3 regions of the Streptomyces sp. NBC_00224 genome follow, and region 2 is predicted to be linked to each of the others. Evidence: riboswitches for the same ligand, from Rfam matches in the RefSeq annotation. Region 2 holds a riboswitch; each other region holds the start of a gene.
What was found. A riboswitch is a leader RNA that binds a small molecule or an ion and turns the genes downstream of it on or off. The one in region 2 is predicted to bind cobalamin.
Positions count from the first base shown of each region.

Region 1: another riboswitch for cobalamin. It lies ahead of metE (5-methyltetrahydropteroyltriglutamate--homocysteine S-methyltransferase); the one in region 2 lies ahead of OG965_RS33985 (acyl-CoA thioesterase).
Region 3: another riboswitch for cobalamin. It lies ahead of OG965_RS14775 (CbtB domain-containing protein); the one in region 2 lies ahead of OG965_RS33985 (acyl-CoA thioesterase).

Region 1 covers NZ_CP108106.1:6,781,403-6,786,244, reverse strand. Annotated here, with positions in the region: gene OG965_RS30320 (VOC family protein) at 1-187, shown strand, start outside; gene metE (5-methyltetrahydropteroyltriglutamate--homocysteine S-methyltransferase) at 258-2,579, opposite strand; cobalamin riboswitch at 2,762-2,914, opposite strand; gene OG965_RS30310 (molybdopterin-dependent oxidoreductase) at 3,187-4,842, shown strand, end outside.
Region 2 covers NZ_CP108106.1:7,607,815-7,612,656, reverse strand. Annotated here, with positions in the region: gene OG965_RS34000 (short-chain fatty acyl-CoA regulator family protein) at 1-12, opposite strand, end outside; gene aceA (isocitrate lyase) at 395-1,678, shown strand; gene OG965_RS33990 (3-hydroxybutyryl-CoA dehydrogenase) at 1,730-2,596, shown strand; cobalamin riboswitch at 2,654-2,891, shown strand; partial or broken gene OG965_RS33985 (acyl-CoA thioesterase) at 3,078-3,500, shown strand; gene OG965_RS33980 (MarR family winged helix-turn-helix transcriptional regulator) at 3,529-3,966, opposite strand; gene OG965_RS33975 (alpha/beta fold hydrolase) at 4,090-4,842, shown strand, end outside.
Region 3 covers NZ_CP108106.1:3,292,157-3,296,998, forward strand. Annotated here, with positions in the region: gene OG965_RS14765 (hypothetical protein) at 1-259, shown strand, start outside; gene OG965_RS14770 (CbtA family protein) at 371-1,144, opposite strand; gene OG965_RS14775 (CbtB domain-containing protein) at 1,163-1,387, opposite strand; cobalamin riboswitch at 1,421-1,578, opposite strand; gene OG965_RS14780 (histidine phosphatase family protein) at 1,647-2,216, shown strand; gene OG965_RS14785 (NAD-dependent epimerase/dehydratase family protein) at 2,429-3,436, shown strand; gene OG965_RS14790 (hypothetical protein) at 3,433-4,380, opposite strand.

The DNA of each region.
Region 1 (4,842 bases), 830 kb from region 2:
CTTCGCGGTCGACAACTGCGACGACGCGGTGGCGAAGGCGACCAAGCGGGGCGGGGTGCTGCGGTTCGGGCCGATGGACACGCCCTTCGGGCGCTTTGCGGCGCTCAGCGACCCGCAGGGCGCGACGTTCTCGGTGATCGACCTGCAGACGACACAGGGCGAGATGCCGCAGATGGCCGATGTGTAGCGAGCCCCGTCTGCCTCGGCGGGTCCCGGGGTGTTCGGGCACGCGCGCGTGCCCGAACACCCCGGCCGTGTCAAGCCCCCTGCTGCACCTGCGTCCTGACCGTACGGGCGGCCTCGACCAGGTTCTCCAGGGACTGCTTCGTCTCGGTCCAGCCGCGGGTCTTCAATCCGCAGTCCGGGTTGACCCAGAGCCGTTCCGGCGCGATGGCCGCGAGCCCCTTGCGCAGCAGTGCGGCCGCCTCCTCGGCGCTCGGTACGCGCGGCGAGTGGATGTCGTAGACACCGGGTCCCACCTCGCGCGGATAGCCCGCGGCGGCGAGCTCGTCGGCCACCTGCATGTGTGAGCGGGCCGCCTCCAGGCTGATGACGTCGGCGTCGAGGTCGTCGATGGCCTGGAGGATGTCGCCGAACTCGGCGTAGCACATGTGGGTGTGGATCTGGGTGTCGGGACGTACGCCGCCGGTGGTCAGGCGGAACGATTCCGTGGCCCAGTCCAGATAGGCGGCGCGGTCCGCGGCGCGCAGTGGCAGCGTCTCGCGCAGGGCCGGCTCGTCGACCTGGATGACCGAGGTCCCGGCCGCCTCCAGGTCCTCGACCTCGTCGCGCAGGGCGAGCGCCACCTGGCGTGCGGTCTCGGCGAGCGGCTGGTCGTCGCGGACGAACGACCAGGCCAGCATGGTGACCGGCCCGGTGAGCATGCCCTTGACGGGGCGGTCGGTGAGCGACTGGGCGTACGTCGTCCAGCGCACCGTCATCGGCCGCGGCCGGGAGATGTCGCCGGCCAGGACCGGCGGGCGGACATAGCGCGTGCCGTACGACTGGACCCAGCCGTGCCGGGTGGCGAGGTAGCCGGTCAGCTGCTCGGCGAAGTACTGCACCATGTCGTTGCGTTCGGCCTCGCCGTGGACCAGGACGTCGATGCCCGCCTTCTCCTGGAAGGCGACGACCTCGCGGATCTCGGCCTTGATGCGCTCCTCGTACCCTGCGGTGTCGACGCGTCCGGCGCGCAGGTCGGCACGGGCGGTGCGCACCTCGGTGGTCTGCGGGAACGAGCCGATGGTGGTCGTGGGCAGCAGCGGCAGTCGCAGCCGGGCGCGCTGGGCCGGGGCGCGTTCGCCGTACGGCTGGGAGCGGCGGCCGTCCGCCTCGGTGACCGTCGACGTACGCGCGCGTACCGCCGGGTCGTGGGTGAGCGCGGATCCGGCGCGCGAGGCCAGGTCGGCGCGGTTGGCGGCGAGTTCGGCGGCGATGGCGCCGGTGCCGCCGGCGAGGCCGCGGGCCAGCGTCACCGTCTCGGCGGTCTTCTGGTGGGCGAAGGCGAGCCAGCGGGCGATCTGCGGGTCGATGTCGCGTTCGGCCGTCGCGTCGAGCGGGACGTGCAGCAGCGAGCAGGACGGTGCCACGTCGACAGTGCCCGCGAGGCCGAGGAGCGTGCCGAGGGTGGCGAGGGACTTCTCGTAGTCGTTGATCCAGATGTTGCGGCCGTCGACGACGCCCGCGACCAGCCGCTTGTCAGGCAGTCCGCCGACGGCCGCGAGGGCGTCGAGGTTGGCGGCGGCCGGTCCTGTGAAGTCCAGGGCGAGGCCGTCCACGGGCGCCTTGGCGAGAACGGGCAGGGCCTTGCCGAGCTGGTCGAAGTAGGAGGCGACCAGCAGCTTGGGGCGGTCGGTGAGGCTGCCGAGCGCCCGGTGGGCGAGGGCGGCGGCGTCCAGTTCGGCGGGGGTGCGGTCCTGGACGAGGGCGGGCTCGTCGAGCTGCACCCACTGTGCGCCGGCCGCCCGCAGATCGGCGAGCACCTCGGCGTACACGGGCAGCAGCCGCTCCAGCAGGGCCAGTGGCTCGAAGGCGGCGTCGACGCCGGGCGCGGGCTTGGCCAGGAGGAGGTAGGTGACCGGGCCGACCAGGACGGGCCGGGCCGTGAGGCCGAGCGCCAGCGCCTCGGCGAGCTCGGCGACCTGCTTGCCGGAGTCGGCGGTGAAGACGGTGTCCGGGCCGAGCTCGGGGACCAGGTAGTGGTAGTTGGTGTCGAACCACTTGGTCATCTCCAGCGGCGCCACGTCCTGGGTGCCGCGGGCCATGGCAAAGTAGCCGTCCAGCGTGTCGCTCTCGACGGCGGTGCGGTGCCGGTCGGGGATCGCACCCACCATCACGCTGGTGTCGAGGACGTGGTCGTAGTACGAGAAGTCGCCGGTGGGGACTTCGTCGACGCCCGCGTCGGCGAGCCGGCGCCAGTTGGCGCGGCGCAGGTCGCGGGCGGTGTCACGGAGGGCGTCGGCACTGACGCGGCCCTTCCAGTAGCCCTCGACGGCCTTCTTGAGTTCCCGGTCGGGGCCCTGGCGGGGGTAGCCGTACACAGTGGCTCGTGCTGCCGCGGCTGCGGACTTGCTGGTCACGAAACTCTCCTTCGCGAGAATGTCCCGAAAACAACCCTGGTACGGGTCGTGGGTGCGAAGGGAGACGGACAGGGCGGCCCGCGCGGAGCGGTGCCCGCGCTCGAACCACCTCTTGTCTCGCCGACCCGCCCACGAGGTCACCAAGGTCTCCGCACGCGGTCGGTCGCGCACGGGCAACGGGCAGGTCTTCGGACTCGCGGGCACGCCTGCCGGTTTCCCGGCGGACACCTAGTGGCCGTCGCTTCCCAGACCCGGCCGGGCCCAGTGCGTATGACGGCGGTCGTTCCCGCTCACCGCTGCGGGGCAGTCCCGGATTCCCACCGGGTTCCCTCTTACGACGCCTCCCGCCTGGCGGACGGGGCGAACCAGCTGCGAGCGCCACCCTACAGAGTCGGGGGTCGACAGGCCCCCTCACATCGGGCCCGCACACCTCGTGATGTCCGACATCGGAGGCGTGCCGCAGTCGCACACAGGTGCTCACAGCATCGCGGGGCGATTAGTGTGGCCGACGTAACCACTCGTGATCGCCGCACGTGACATCGAAGTAACGGGCATTTCGTACGGTCGGAGCCCAAGGTATCCCGGCCGAGACGAGAGGGGACACCCGTTGACCGCACAGGGCACGCGGGCCGCCACCGAAAAGGTGCGCACGGTCTGCTCGTACTGCGGTGTGGGCTGCGGGATGGTCCTCGACATCACCGTGGGGCCGGACGGCCGGCGCACGGTACTCAAGGCCTCCGGCGACAAGGCGCACCCCGCGAACTCCGGACGGCTGTGCACCAAGGGGGCGACGACGGCCGACATGCTGGCCGCTCCCGGACGCCTGGCCACCGCGCTGGTACGGGGTGAGCGGGGGGCCGAGCCGGTGCCCGCCGGGGTCGACGCGATGATCGCCGAGACGGCGGGCAGGCTGCGGGCGATCGTCGACGAGCACGGGCCGGACGCCGTCGCGCTGTATGTGTCCGGCCAGATGAGCCTGGAGGCGCAGTATCTGGCCAACAAGCTGACCAAGGGGTTCATCGGCACCAACCAGATCGAGTCCAACTCCCGGCTGTGCATGGCCAGTGCGGGCAGCGGCTACAAGTTGTCGCTCGGCGCGGACGGGCCGCCCGGCTCGTACCAGGACTTCGAGAAGGCGGACGTCTTCCTGGTCATCGGCTCCAACATGGCCGACTGCCATCCCATCCTCTTTCTGAGGATGATGGAGCGCGTCAAGGCCGGGGCGAAGCTGATCGTCGTCGACCCGCGCCGCACCGCGACCGCCGCCAAGGCCGACCTCTTCCTACAGATCAAGCCGGGCGCGGATCTCGCGCTGCTCAACGGGCTGCTGCACCTGCTCCAGGAGAACGGGCACACGGACCCCGCCTTCATCGCCGAGCACACCGAGGGCTGGGAGGCGATGGGGGAGTTCCTGGCCGACTACCCGCCCGCCTCCGTCGCCGAGATCACCGGGATTCCCGAGGAGGACATCCGCACGGCGGCGCGGTGGATCGGCACGGCCGGGGAGTGGATGAGCTGCTGGACCATGGGGCTCAACCAGTCCACGCACGGCACCTGGAACACCAACGCCCTGGTCAACCTGCATCTGGCGACCGGCGCGATATGCCGCCCCGGCAGCGGCCCGTTCTCCCTCACCGGCCAGCCGAACGCCATGGGCGGCCGCGAGATGGGCTACATGGGCCCCGGGCTGCCCGGCCAGCGCTCGGTGCTCGTCGACGAGGAGCGGGCCTTCACCGAGGAGCTGTGGGGGCTGCGGCCCGGCACGCTGCGCACCGACGGGGCTGGGCTCGGCACCGTCGAGATGTTCCGGCGGATGGCCGACGGCGACATCAAAGCGTGCTGGGTGATCTGCACCAACCCGGTCGCCTCGGTCGCCAACCGCCGCACCGTCGCCGAGGGCCTGCGGGCGGCCGAGTTCGTCGTCGTCCAGGACGTGTTCGCCGAGACCGAGACCACCGCGTACGCGGACGTGGTGCTGCCCGGCGCCCTGTGGACGGAGGCCGAGGGCGTCCTCGTCAACAGCGAGCGCAACCTCACCCTCGCCCGGCAGGCCGTCGACGCGCCCGGCGAGGCGCTGCCCGACTGGCAGATCATCGCGCGCGTGGCGTGCGCGATGGGGTACGAGGAGGCGTTCACCTACGCCGGTCCCGAAGAGGTCTTCGAGGAGATCAAGCGCGCCTGGAACCCGAAGACCGGCTACGACCTGCGCGGGGTCACCTACGAGCGGCTGCGCGCCACGCCGGTGCAGTGGCCTGCCCCTACC
Region 2 (4,842 bases):
CGTCTTGCTCACCGCGTCCCCCTTCGCGTGCGGGCGGCCGTACGCACCCCGCGAGCCGATCGGACGCGATCAGCGTAACTCACGGGCGGCTTCGCAAAGTTGGCGGATCGGGGCGGAAAGATTCGCACAACATGGCTTCCGGCCAGCATCGACACCCGCCCGGGGCCCCTGCCACAGTCGTACCGCGGCCGCTCGGAACCAAGCTCGGGCCGACCGGTCGGGAAGCCGCTCCACTCCACTCTCGGTGCACCCGACCTGTCCTGCCCGACGGCTCAGCCGTTGGCCCGTGGGCCAGGCGTGGCTACGGTTCCGGGCGGCCGCATCATCCCCGGCGACGACTCCCCCACTCACTCCCCACCCTCCTTAACACCCTTCGCACTCCCAGGAGATGGACATGACACAGGACGTCACGGCAGCGGCCGAGCGGCTCGCGCGGCGCTGGGCATCGGAGCCCCGCTGGAAAGGGGTCGAGCGCACCTACAGCGCCAAGGACGTCGTACGGCTGTCGGGCAGCGTCCGCGAGGAGCACACCCTCGCCCGGCGCGGTGCCGAGCGGCTGTGGCGGCAGCTGCACGAGCGGGACTACATCCACGCGCTCGGTGCGCTGACCGGCGGCCAGGCCGTCCAGCAGGTGAAGGCCGGGCTCCAGGCGATCTACCTCTCCGGCTGGCAGGTCGCCGCCGACGCCAACCAGGCCGGTCACACCTACCCCGATCAGAGCCTCTACCCGGTGAACTCCGTGCCCACCGTGGTGCGCCGCATCAACAACGCGCTGCTGCGGGCCGACCAGATCGCCGCCGCCGAGGGCGCGGGCGACACCACGGACTGGCTCGCGCCGATCGTCGCGGACGCGGAGGCGGGGTTCGGTGGGCCGCTCAACGCGTTCGAGCTGACCAAGGCCATGATCGCGGCGGGCGCGGCGGGCATCCACTACGAGGACCAGCTGGCGTCCGAGAAGAAGTGCGGCCACCTCGGCGGCAAGGTCCTCGTCCCCACCGCCCAGCACGTCCGCACCCTCAACGCCGCCCGGCTCGCCGCCGACATCGCCGATGTCCCCACTCTGATCGTGGCCCGCACGGACGCGCTCGCCGCCAACCTGCTGACCAGCGACGTCGACGAGCGCGACGCCCGGTTCGCCACGGGCGAGCGCACCGCCGAGGGCTTCTACCGCGTCGAGCCCGGCATGGGCCCGGTGATCGCGCGCGGCCTGGCCTACGCCCCGTACGCGGACCTGCTGTGGATGGAGACGGGCACACCCGATCTGGCACAGGCCCGTACGTTCGCCGAGGCGATCCACGACCGCTACCCCGACCAGATGCTCGCGTACAACTGCTCGCCGTCGTTCAACTGGCGGGCGGCGCTGGACGACGACCGGATCGCCAAGTTCCAGCGGGAGCTGGGGGCAATGGGCTACCGCTTCCAGTTCATCACCCTGGCGGGATTCCACTCCCTCAACCACGCCATGTTCGACCTGGCGCGCGGCTACGCGGAGTCCGGCATGACGGCCTATGTCGACCTTCAGGAGCGGGAGTTCGCCGCCCAGCACGACGGGTTCACCGCCGTCAAGCACCAGCGGGAGGTCGGCACCGGCTACTTCGACGTCGTCTCGACGGCGGTCAACCCGGCCGCCGAGACGCTCGCGCTGCGCGGCTCGACTGAGGAGGCGCAGTTCCACTGACGCGTCCGCGCATTCGCCCGCGAGGGCCCACCAACAACGTACGGAGGGATCATGAGCACAATCCAGCGCGTGGGGGTCGTCGGGGGCGGCCAGATGGGGTCGGGGATCGCGGAGGTGTGTGCCCGGGCCGGACTCGACACGGTCGTCTGCGAGGCCGACGCCACCGCGGCCCGGGCGGCGCGCGAGCGGCTGGTCCGTTCCCTGGACCGCGCCGTCGAGCGGGGCAAGGCGACGCGCGCCGAGCGGGACGACGCCCTGGCCCGGCTCGTGTTCAGCGGCAGCCTCGACGACCTGGCCGACCGGCAGCTGGTCGTCGAGGCCGTCCCCGAGGACCCGGCGCTGAAGGCCGAGGTCTTCGCCGCGCTCGACAAGGCCGTGGAGGACCCGGACGCGATCCTGGCGACCAACACGTCCTCCGTCCCGGTCATGCGCCTGGGCATGGCGACCGGGCGCGCGGACCGGGTGGTGGGGCTGCACTTCTTCAACCCGGTGCCGGTCATGCCGCTGGTGGAGGTGGTCCCGTCGCTGCACACCTCGGCTCAAACCCTGGCCCGGGTCGAGGAGTTCGCCACGTCCGTCCTGGGCCGCACCACGGTCCGCTCGCAGGACCGGGCGGGGTTCGTGGTGAACGCCCTGCTGGTGCCGTACGTCCTCGCGGCGATCCGCATGGCCGAGTCCGGGTTCGCCACGGCGGCCGACATCGACGCCGGCATGGAACGGGGCTGCGCCCACCCCATGGGCCCGCTCAGGCTCGCCGACCTGATCGGCCTGGACACGGTGGCGGCGATCGCGGAGTCCCTGTACGCGGAGTTCAAGGAGCCGCTGTACGCCCCGCCGCCCCTCCTCCAGCGCATGGTCGAGGCGGGCCTGCTGGGCCGCAAGAGCGGCCGCGGCTTCCATCGGTACGGGGCGGAGTGAGGGCGTACGGGTGTCGCGCGCCCGGAGCCGGTTGCCGTCCGGTTGCCGGTCTCTGGTTACGCTGTCACCGCAGCTGGTTCGCCCCGTCCGCCAGGCGGGATGCGTCGCAAGAGGGAACCCGGTGGGAATCCGGGACTGCCCCGCAGCGGTGAGCGGGAACGACCGCCGTCATCAGCACTGGGCCCGCACGCCGGGCCCGGGAAGCGACGGCCAGTAGGTGCCTGACACGTCGTCATACGTACGTGTGGGGACGCGCCCGCGAGTCCGAAGACCTGCCACTGCCCGTACGCCACCCGTGCGTACGGCGATCTCGGCGGCCTTCGAGGGGAGGGCCGGCGGAGCGGGCGGACACGCAGCCGGACACGCGTGGCCACCGGCGCTGCCGTTCCTCCGCGCCCTTCGCGACCTTGGCGAAATCCGGCTCCTCGCACCAACCGCCGGGATACCCCCGCGACTCGCGAAGGAGAGTCCCGTGAACCCCATGGGCATTCGCACGACCACCGGCCGCGCCCACAAGGCACCGGCCGACTCCCGGGTCACCCTCGCCCACATCATGAGCGAGCACGACACCAACCTGTACGGCACCATCCACGGTGGCGTCGTCATGAAACTGATCGACGACGCGGCCGCGGCCGCCGCCGGCCGCCACGCGGACGGCCCCGCCGTCACCGTCTCGGTGAACCGCATGGCGTTCCTCTCCCCCGTCCGCGCGGGCGACCTGCTCACGGTCCACGCCGAACTGGAACGCGCGGGCCGCACCTCGATGGACGTCGCCGTCCAGGTCACGGCCGAGCGCTGGAACGCGTCCGGCCCCACGACAGAAGTGGCCACGGCCCAGCTGACGTTCGTCGCGATCGACGCGGACGGCACGCCGAGGGGGGTCCCGGAGCTGACCACCGCCACGTGACAGCGCCGTACCTCCGCACCTCCGCTCAGGGGCTTCCGGACTCCGAAACGACGTCGACGTCGTCGAAGAGCTCCAGCATCCGGCCGAGCACCCGGACACAGGCGGCGATGTCGGCATCGCTGAGGTCGCCGCCGACCTGGCGCAGCAGGGCGTACTCACGAGCGGTCACGGCGGTGATCACCGCCTGGCCTTCACCGGTCAGCCGGATCAGCGAGGAGCGTTGGTGCGCGGGGTTCGGAATGCTCTCGACGAGCTTCCGCTCGGCGGCGTCGTTGACCATCCGCTGCACGAACTGGCGGCTCAGCGACTGGGCCCGGCCCATCTGCGGCACGGTCATCGGGCCGTTCTCGCGCAGCAGGTCCAGCACGGCGCGCACGCCCACGGAGATGTTCTGGGCGGCGTCCAGCTCGATCCGGCGCTGTACGCGGCGGTAGAGCGGGCCGACGAGTGCGAAGACTTCCATGAGACGTCCCGGCAGTTCGTCGGGGGACAGGGGTACGGAGGTCGGTTCGGTCACGGGATCACTCTCTCACGCCACATGACAACCGGGTTGCCATCTTCGGGCATTCATGACACCTTGGTTGTCATGAACGAGATCCTGTTCGAGACCTTCCAGTCCACCGACGGCCTGCTCACCTACCGCGACGAGGGACCCCGTGACGGCGAGGCGCTGGTGCTCCTGCACAGCGTCTTCGCGGACAGTACCCAGTTCGACACCCTGATCCCGGGCCTCACCGCCCTCGGCTACCGGGTCATCGCCCCCGACGCCCGGGGCCACGGCCGCTCCGCCAATGCCGCAAAGCCGTTCCGACAGGCCGACGACCTGGCGGACCTGCTGCGGAACCTGGGGCTGCGTCAGGTCGTACTCGTGGGCGTCTCGATGGGCGGGATGATCGGCGTGGACACGGCCGTCGAGCACCCCGAGCTGGTGCGCGCCCTGGTGGTCAGCGGCCGCGGGCTGGGCGAGCCGGACCTGACCGACCCCTGGTCCGCCGCCGTCGCCGAGCGGCAGCACACCGCACTGGCCGGCGGAGACCTCCCGGGCTACCTCGACGGCTTCCTTGAGTGGATCGCGGGGCCGCGGCGCAGCCTCGACGAGATCGATCCGGCGATCGTGGCGCACGTCCGCGAGATGGCGACGCGCACGCTGATGAAGCACACCCCGGACGAGCCGGACCACCTCGTCCCGGTCGAGGACCTGGCCTCCCGCGCCAAGGACATCGCCATCCCGGTCCTGGCCATCAACGGCGCCCTCGACGTGCCCGGCCTGCTCGACACCGTCGCGGCCCTGATGGACGCCGTCCCCCACGGCCGCACCACGGAGCTGGACGGCGCCGGC
Region 3 (4,842 bases), 4.3 Mb from region 2:
GTACGGCTTCGGCTTCAGCCTCGGCGGCATAGTGTTCTGCGTCGCCGTGGTGGCCGTACTCTTCAGCGTCCCGCGCCGTGGCCGCTCCACGGCACCGTCCGGGGGTTCGTCCGGCAGCTCGTCCGGAGGCGGCGGATCCAGCCGTGGCACGGACACCGACTACCGGGCCTACCGCGCCCGCCGGGAACGTATGGACCGGTGGGAGCGGCGCTACCGCAGGGAGCGGAACAGCCGTCTGTTCTCCCTGCGTCGCCCTTGACCGATCGAGCGCCACCGAACAGCGCACCGAGCACGACCTACGCGCGCGAGGGCCCCGACCGACATCGTCACCGACGTCGGTCCGGGGCCCTCGTGCGTGCGGCGCGCCCGGTCAGTGGGCGGCCGCAGTCGTGCTGTCGACGGCCGTGCCCGTGCCGCGGGGCTCGGCCGTGGCGGCCTTGGGCGCCAGGAGCCGTTCGGCGAGGTGGCCGAAGACCAGCCCGAAACCGGCCCACAGGGTGAGCTGGATGGCGAGGGCCGCGAGCCGGAACTTCCAGAGCAGCATCGCCGGGAAGTCCTTCGGGACCTCGTTGACGGCGGGCAGGAACGCGTACGCGAGCCCGATGGCGACCAGGAAGGCGGCCGAGGCGGCGACGGTCGCGTTCCAGTTGCCGAGGCGGGGCGCGAGCCGCTTGCCGAGGATCACGGCGGAGACGGCGAGCAGCACGCTCAGCGCGATCATCAGGAAGTACAGGGCGGTGCGTTTGCCGATCGTGTCGGGGTCACCGATGGACGGCGGGTTCGCCGGGTACTTCAGGAACGGGACGACATAGACGGTCGCAAGCGCGCCGAGCGAGACGAACGCCGCCGTGGCGCGCGGCCCGAACCGGCCGATCCGGCCGAGCGCGACACAGAACGCGAGCGCGGCGATACCGCCGAGGGCCACTCCGAACACGAGCACACCGGTGGCGAGGCCGCCGGTGGACTGCAGGGTGCGGCTGAACACCTCTTCGCCGTGCTCGTGCGCGTGCGCGTCCTCGAAGTCGATGGCCGCGTCCACCCGGGGCTCGCCCAGGACGTACGCCACGATGAGCGCCAGCAGGCCCGCTGCGAGACCGGCGAGCATGCCGCGCACCAGCAGGGCCCTGACGTGCAGGGAGTTCACGAGTTGGTTCCCCTGGTCTCAGTGGCAGGGGAAGCCGAGCAGGTGGCGTCCGTCGTGGACCCACTCGTGGACGTTCTCACCGGAGAGGAGGCTCGTGGCGCCCTGCTCGGCGCCGACGAAGTACAGGAGGACGAGCATGAGGATGCCGAAGAAGAGCGCCCAGGGGGCGATCGCCTTGAGCGATATGGGGGTGATGGCCGGCGTTGCTGCTGCGCTGGGCGCAGGGGCGGCGGAGAGTGCCACGGCAGAACCTCCTGGGGAACACGCGTCCCGGTCATTGGTGCCTTTGTCGACGGTGGTGGGTCTGACTTCCCCGTCTTCGCTCCCTGTTGAGGGCGCTCGCCGGGTTCACAGTGGCGCGACCGTGCCGGATTCTCACCGGGCTTCCTTCACACCGTCTTTATGTCGACGAGACCGTACCGCGTGAGGGACCGCGCCGCTACGGCGCGCGGGGGCACAGCCCCCGCGCGAAGTGCGCGAACGGCCGTGCTCTGCTTGACCCATGACCGTACGCGTGATGTTGATCTCACCCCCGGCCGACCGCTACGCGCGCGAGGCGAGAGTCGGCGACGACGCGGCCGCCCCGGACGAGGGCGCGGTCCGCAGGGTCAAGGACGCGGCGGCGGCGCTTCCGGTGCCGGCCCGTCGGCTGAAACCGCCCGCCTCCCGCTACGAGTTGGCGGACGGCCTGCCCACGGGCGACGAACCGGCCCTGGCCGACTGGGATCTGGGCCGCTGGCGGGGGCGGCGCCTCGACGAGCTGAGCGCCACGGATCCCACGGGGGTACGGGCCTGGCTCACCGATCCCGGGGCGGCGCCGCACGGCGGGGAGAGCCTGCTCGCGCTCGTCGCGCGCGTGGGCGCGTGGCTGGACACGCTGCCCGCGGCGGGCGGCCGGATCCTCGCGGTCGCCTCCCCGGCGGTGGTCCGCGCGTCCGTGACCCACGCCCTGGCCCTGCCGCCCGCCTCCTTCTGGCGCCTGGACGTGGCCCCCCTGTCCCTGACCGAACTCTCGGGCCGCGCGGGCCGCTGGAACCTGCGGTGCGGGCGGCCGGCGGAGGGGGTGCAGTAACGACGAAGGTCCCCCGCCGTCGGATCCGGATGCGCTGGTGTGCCGCAGGGACGCGGCCTCGCCATCGACTCCGCCACCGGCTCGGAGGGGTCTGCCGTCGCTGGCCCTGGACCCGTACCGCAGGCAGTACGTATGAAGACGCCCCCCGTCTGGCCTTCGGGCCGGGCAGGGGGTCTTTCGTCCTGCCAGTGTTGACGGGCAGGATCAAGAACATGCGACGCACTCTCCTGCTCGGCGGCACCTGGTTCCTGGGACGCGCAATTGTCGAGGCTGCGCTGCTTCGCGGTCGGGAGATCACCATCTTCAACCGCGGGCGCTCAGGCCCCGACCTTCCGAACGTCGAATCGGTCCATGGCGACCGCACCAACACCGACGATCTCCAACGCCTCGCAAGACTCGGCCCGTGGGATGTGGTGATCGACACATCAGCGTCCGAGATGGCGCCCCGGCAGGTCCTCGACAGCAGCAAGGCTCTCGCGTCGGTCGTCGACCGGTACGTATACGTATCCACGGTCAACGCCTACAAGGGATGGCCCAACGAGCCACTGTCCGAGGCCAGCCCCCTCTATCCAGCACTCCCGAACGCCGACCGCGATTTCGGGGTGGCCGAGGGCGTCACTCTGCATTACGGGAAGCAGAAGGCCGGAGCCGAGGCAGCCGTGTCCAGCGTCTTCGGCAGCCGCGCCACGATCCTCCGGCCGAGCGTCATCCTTGGACCTGGCGAGTACGTCGGTCGTCTGCCCTGGTGGTTGCGCCGGGCGGAGCGTGGCGAGAGCATCCTCGCCCCCGGGCGGCCGGACAAGACGATCCAGCCGATCGACGTACGCGACGTCGCGGACTTCGCTCTCATGGACACGATCAGCGGCGCGTACAACTTGGCCGCGCCGCAAGGTCGAGCCACCATGAACGATCTCCTGACTACATGCGTGACGGTGACCGGCAGGCGTGGACACCTCGTATGGGCGGCCGATGAAGTGCTCACGTCCCACGGCGTCCGCGAATGGACTGAGCTCCCCTTGTGGCGCACCGCCGCCGGCACATGGGCTGTCGACACGACCCGGGCACAGGCAGCAGGACTGGTGTGCCGTCCGCTCACCGACACCGTGGCCGACACCTGGGCATGGCTGTGTGACGGAGACGGTCCGGTGGCTCATCCGCGTTGGGCCGACCACGGGATCGACCCTGTGAAGGAAGCCGCGATCCTCGCCGAGCTGGACTAGCTCTCTATCGCGATGCGGCTGCCCGGTAGCGACCGGGCAGCCGTCGCCGTGATGAAGTCCTCGATACGCTCGCCCAGCAGCCGCGCGACAGGCGCACCCTCCAGCTCGGGCCGCGTCAGGCCCGCCCGCAGATGCGAGACCCGATCGACGAGGCCAATGGTCCGCCAAGCGACCGGAGTTGCGAATACCTGCGCAAGCGCCTCTTCTGCGCCCTCTAGCTCACCTCGTTGCAGGCGCGCCCGCGCTAGGTCCACCACTACCCGCATGTGGACCGGTCGATCCCCGACTGGTCCGGAGTCCAGCAGGGCCAACGCGTGGAGTGCCGATGCCTCGGCTTTCGCGCTGTCGCCCAGCACGAGGTATGTCGTCGTGTGGCTCATCGCGGCGCGGGCGGGCGGGAACGCGAACCCGCCTCCGATGTCGTCGTGGAGCTCGTCGCGTACGCCGCTGCCCGACTCCAGGGCGGCCTGCACCGCCCGCTCGGCCTCGCGGACGCGTCCGAGGTGCGCGCAGGCCCGCGCCTCGATTGCCGATAGTCGGATGCGGCCCGTATCCCCCACGGCGGCAAAAGACTTGGCGATCTGGATGTCCCGCAGCGCCGCCGTGGGGCGCCCGTCCCAATAGGCCAGGTAGGCAAGGACGCCATGGGCGTACGCCTGGAGCGGAGCATGCTCGATGACCTGTCCGTACATAGCCGCAGTGCGGGCGAACTGCGTTGCCGGGCCGAGCATCCCGAGATCGAACGAAGCGACCGACAGGAGTGCCCCGGCCTGGCCGGCTGCGAGGTAGAGGCGTGACTGCTGGCTCGGGCGCCGAGTTCGTGTCAGCTTGTCCTGCGCGTCGAGCAGCAGTTCCTCCGCCCTGCGGAACGCAGCGACTGGGTCAGTCGTGTCGTAATCGATCGCCAGGGCGTGGACTTCGTCGTCGAGTTGGTCGAGGGTCATGTCGGGAAGGTGGGCCGAGGCGTCCGCGGCGTGGGCCGAGGCCTCACGAGCAGTCATGGCGATATCACTTTCCTTGAGCACTGGTTCTGAGGTGACCGCTTCCAGGCTCGGAGCAGGGGCCATCAGTTCCCGGACCGTAAGGCCAAACAATCGCTCCAAGATGCGCGGTGCTGGGGGGTTCGGGACCACGGGGTGCCCACTCGTCCACCGACGCCACGTAGGTTCAGAGATGTCTGCGGTCCGGTACAGGTCGTCGTCGTGTGCGGCGCCTATCTCTTTGCCGACCCGTCGGTATGCCGCCGCCACCTCCGCATACGGCCAGCCACGGGCCAGCGTCAGGGCATGGAGCAGATTCCTTGGCTCCTGCTGCGACATGAGCGTCCCTCCGGAGCATGCGCCAGGCCAATGGCGCCAGCCGGTCAGCATGGTGACTATCGCCCTCCCAGAGTGCCGTGGAACGGC